2 regions of the Ruegeria sp. CDSB117 genome follow, and region 1 is predicted to be linked to the other one. Evidence: riboswitches for the same ligand, from Rfam matches in the RefSeq annotation. Region 1 holds a riboswitch; the other holds the start of a gene.
The links. Region 1 has a riboswitch for thiamine pyrophosphate ahead of thiB (thiamine ABC transporter substrate binding subunit). Riboswitches for the same ligand answer to the same signal wherever they lie in the genome.

Region 1 (2,389 bases):
AAAAGGTTAACCGCGCCATTCTGACGATGCTGGGCGCGTCCCTAATGGTCCTGTTTGGCATCATCAATCAGGAACAGGCCGTGGCGGGTGTGGACGCCAACACGCTGGCACTGCTTATCGGCATGATGGTCATTGTGGGGATCACCAGCAAATGCGGATTGTTCCAATACGTGGCGATCAAGGCTGCAAAAGCGGTGAAAGCCAACCCAACCGGCATCCTGATCATGCTGACGCTGATTACGGCGGTGTTCTCGGCCCTGCTGGACAACGTGACGACCGTTTTGCTGATCGCCCCGATTACACTGCTGATCACTGAAGCCCTGGAAACGCGTGTGTTCCCGTTCTTTGTCGCCGAGATCCTGGCCTCGAACGTGGGCGGAACAGCGACGCTGATCGGTGACCCGCCCAACATCATCATTGGCTCGGCCGCAGGACTTAGCTTCAACGATTTCGTGGTGAACCTGGCGCCTATCTCGGCCATATGTCTGGTTGTCCTGACCGGCATTATTTACCTTATGAACCGCAAGGAGCTGGCCCGCATTCCGAAATCGGCCAGCGATCGGATTATGGGGTTCAACGAATCCGAAGCGGTTACTGATGTTGTCTTGATGATCAAGTCTCTGGCCGTATTGGCTCTGGTTTTGCTGGGGTTCACGCTGGGGCACAGCTACGGCATTCAGCCCGGTACGTCAGCGTTGGCCGGTGCAGGCCTGTTGATGCTGCTGGCTTATGGCCATCAAAGCGGTGAAGAACAGTCAGAGTCGGTTCACCACATCTTTGGTGAAGTTGAATGGGTCACGATCTTTTTCTTCGGCGGGCTGTTCGTCATTGTCGCCGGTGTTGAACATGTTGGCCTCTTGGCGTTCTTCGGTGAAAAAGTGTTGGAGCTGACCCAAGGCGACATGATGTGGACCGCGTTCTTCATCTTCTGGGCCTCTGGCATCCTGTCGGCCATTCTGGACAACATCCCGTTTGTGGCAACGATGATCCCTCTGATCGAATCCACCGCGGATACATTTGGCGGCGAAGACGCGATTGAACCCTTGTGGTGGTCGCTGGCGCTTGGCGCCTGTCTGGGCGGCAACGGTACTCTGTTGGGGGCAAGCGCCAACCTTACGGTGGCTGCTTTTGCGGAAAAGGCCAAGCAGCCCATCGGCTTCATCGCCTTCGCCAAAATTGCATTCCCGATCATGATCCTCACCCTGATGATCGCGAACGTCTATATTTGGCTGTGTTACTTCTGACCTATGGCCCTTTGAACCAAACGTATTACAGGTTCAAAGGGCGTCCGACTCCGGACAGGTTTACTTGCCCGCATGCGACACGCACCGCGCTGAGGCACCGAATTTGGTTGTCTTTCTAGCCAATCCCCCCTAGTGACGGCCTCACCTCGGGGAGCACGGCCTGCCGCGCTGAGATGCTTATCAAGCGAACCCGTAGAACCTGAACCGGCTAGAACCGGCGGAGGGAAGGGTTTCGGTTTCATCCATCCTTGCCCTCTCGCCGCAATGGAGGATGACATGAAACATCTGCTAATTGCTGCGGGACTTCTGAGTGCAACTACGGCTATTGCCGCCGACAAGCCTCAGCTTACCGTTTACACCTATGACAGCTTTGTATCCGACTGGGGCCCCGGCCCGCAGGTCAAAGAAGCTTTTGAAGCGGTCTGCGACTGCGAGTTGAACCTTGTTGGTGTCGAAGATGGTGCCGCGCTGTTGTCGCGTGTCCGGCTTGAGGGTGAAAACTCTGACGCCGACGTCGTGCTTGGGCTGGATACCAACCTGATTGCGGCGGCCCGGGAAACCGGCCTGTTTGCGCCCAATTCCGTCTCTGCCGACTTCGCGCTGCCGATCGAATGGACCGATGACACGTTCACACCGTATGACTGGGGCTACTTCGCCTTCGTTCACAAAGCGGATGCGACAGCGCCTGCAAACTTCCGGGAACTGGCGGACAGCAACACCAAGATCATCATCCAGGACCCTCGCTCGTCCACGCCCGGTCTGGGCCTGCTGATGTGGGTCAAAGCGGCTTATGGTGACGAAGCACCCGAAATCTGGGCTGGTCTTTCCGACAACATCGTGACCGTTACCAAGGGTTGGTCCGAGGCATACGGCCTGTTCCTTGAGGGCGAGTCGGACATGGTTCTCAGCTACACAACATCTCCGGCCTATCACCTGATCGCCGAGGATGACGGCAGCAAAGCCGCGTCAGCTTTCGACGAAGGCAATTACTTGCAGGTCGAAGTCGCTGCAAAGCTGGCTGCAACAGATCAGGCCGATCTGGCGGATCAGTTTTTGCAGTTCATGGTCTCAGACGCGTTCCAGCAGATCATTCCAACAACCAATTGGATGTATCCGGCCGTAACCCCGGCAGAAGGTTTGCCGAA
Region 2 (2,389 bases), on a different contig from region 1:
TTTTTGAAACCATGGAGATCAGGCTCTAATAAGGTCATTATTCTGTCATCAACTTCAGAAAATCCCTTCGTTCGTCGGGCGAAACGACGTAGATCCGGCAGGTCCCGTGCTTTAGCAACAACCAGTGTGCCACGCCTGTGGACCTGAGTTCGCTTGGCCCACCAGTCGATTGCCATTTGCCCCAGACGCAGGACAGGTTCCTCCGCGTTTTCATACTCGCACCAAGGTGCCAACATTCCGCCCGCCCACCAGGAGCAGCCATGCGGCCCCGGTGCACCGCCTGGATCAAACACCTGAACCTTGGCCCCGCGCGCGACAAGTTCGGATGCAACGGCCAACCCGGCCACACCTGCGCCTATGATCGACCAGACGGTCACGCTGGCCAAACCTGATGGAAGTGATGAACAGGCCCGTGACCTTGCCCGATGTTCAAAGCATCGGCCTGAGCGATAGCGCCCTGCAGATAGTCATGTGCTTGCGCCACGGCCTGGGGCAGCGAAAGGCCCTTAGCCAACCCGGCCGCTATGGATGAGGACAGGGTGCAGCCGGTTCCGTGGGTGTTGCGGGTCTGTCGGCGCGGCGCTTGAAACTGAGCAATCACGCCCGAATGTGAGATCAATATGTCATGGCAGATGTCACCCTTGCCGTGACCGCCCTTCATCAGAACCGCACCAGCGCCAAGTGCACACAGATCTTGCCCTTGTGCGATCATCTGTTCGAGGCTGTCCGCAGACTCAGAGCCCAGCAGGCAGGCTGCTTCGGGCAGGTTTGGCGTTAACACCGTCGCGCGTGGCAACAATACGTCGCGCAGGGTTTGCACCGCCTCTTCTGCCAGCAAGGCATCGCCGGATTTCGCGATCATGACCGGATCCAAAACTACCGGCCCATCAAATTCGGCGATACTGTCTGCGACACGTCGGATGATCTGAGGGGTCGCCAGCATTCCGATCTTGATCGCACCAACATCCAGGTCGGTCAGAACAGCCTCGATCTGGGCTACAATTACGTCCAGAGGGATGCCATGCACCGCCGTAACTGCGCGAGTATTCTGCGCCGTCACTGCGGTAATCACGCTGGCCCCGTAAACGCCAAGCGCGGACATCGCCTTGAGGTCAGCCTGAATTCCAGCCCCTCCGCCGCTGTCAGATCCTGCGATTGTTAAGGCAATGGGTGCCATGTCGTTGCTCCAGTTCAAAATGGGCAACGGGCATGGAAAACGTCTAAGCACTATAAGACCGTTCCCTACGCCGGTATTGCCCGGATCAGGTTCGATGGGTTAGCGCGTTCACGCCTCTCAGCCCCCAAACAGGGCACCCCAACGGTTGGGGCGACACTCTCAGGGGATGGTGGGGGAATCAAGGGCCAATTTTGGTGCAGATTACGGTCAAACTGGACTTATGAAATGCAAAAGCCGGCCTCAACGGACCGGCTTCTGTTTGATGTTCAGGTGTGCAGGTTCAGCCCTTCATACCGTCCCAAAATGACTTGACTGACGAGAAAAAGCTTTTTGATTCCGGATGGTTATCTTCGCCCAGATCGTCGAACTCACGCAGAAGCTCTTTTTGACGGCTGGTCAGATTGACCGGGGTTTCGACGGCCAGTTCGATGAACATATCGCCAACGCCACCGCCGCGAAGGGCGGGCATGCCTTTGCTGCGCAAGCGCATCTGACGTCCTGACTGACTGCCAGCCGGAATTTGCACGCGACCACGGCCACCGTCGATGGTGGGCACTTCGATCGAACCGCCCAGCGCTGCCTTAGCCATGCTGACCGGAACGCGGCAATACAGGTTTACGCTGTCGCGCTCGAACAGCTTGTGGTCCGAAACTTCGACAAAAATATACAGGTCGCCCGGAGGACCACCGCGCATCCCGGCCTCACCTTCGCCCGCAAGACGGATGCGTGTGCCGGTTTCGACACCAGCTGGAATGTTGACCGACAGCGCGCGTTCTTTTTCGACGCGCCCGGCGCCGCCGCATGATTTACAGGGGTTCTTGATAATTTGACCCAGACCCGAACAAGTCGGACACGACCGTTCAACTGTGAAAAAGCCCTGTTGCGCCCGCACTTTTCCCATGCCCGAACAGGTCGGGCAGGTTGTGGGCTCAACCCCGCCTTCCGCACCCGAGCCGTCACAGGCCGAGCAGGCCACGGCAGCAGGCACGTTGATCGTCTTTTGCAGGCCAGAGAATGCTTCTTCCAAGCTTACACGCAGGTTGTAACGCAGGTCTGACCCGCGCGCGGCCCGTCGACCACCCCCGGTAGCACCGCGCTGACCACCCATAAAATCGCCGAACAGGTCATCGAACACGTCCGAGAAGGCACTGGAGAAATCGCCCTGTCCGCCAAATCCGCCGCCGGGACGGCCACCGCCGCCCATACCGTTTT

Region 2: another riboswitch for thiamine pyrophosphate. It lies ahead of thiD (bifunctional hydroxymethylpyrimidine kinase/phosphomethylpyrimidine kinase); the one in region 1 lies ahead of thiB (thiamine ABC transporter substrate binding subunit).

What each region holds. Positions count from the first base shown of each region.
Region 1 covers NZ_JBXWOS010000005.1:203,157-205,545, forward strand. The annotation lists gene AC2FJC_RS08405 (ArsB/NhaD family transporter) at 1-1,244, shown strand, start outside; TPP riboswitch at 1,382-1,487, shown strand; gene thiB (thiamine ABC transporter substrate binding subunit) at 1,521-2,389, shown strand, end outside.
Region 2 covers NZ_JBXWOS010000006.1:122,829-125,217, forward strand. The annotation lists gene AC2FJC_RS09065 (FAD-dependent oxidoreductase) at 1-377, opposite strand, end outside; gene thiD (bifunctional hydroxymethylpyrimidine kinase/phosphomethylpyrimidine kinase) at 374-1,177, opposite strand; TPP riboswitch at 1,223-1,328, opposite strand; gene dnaJ (molecular chaperone DnaJ) at 1,458-2,389, opposite strand, start outside.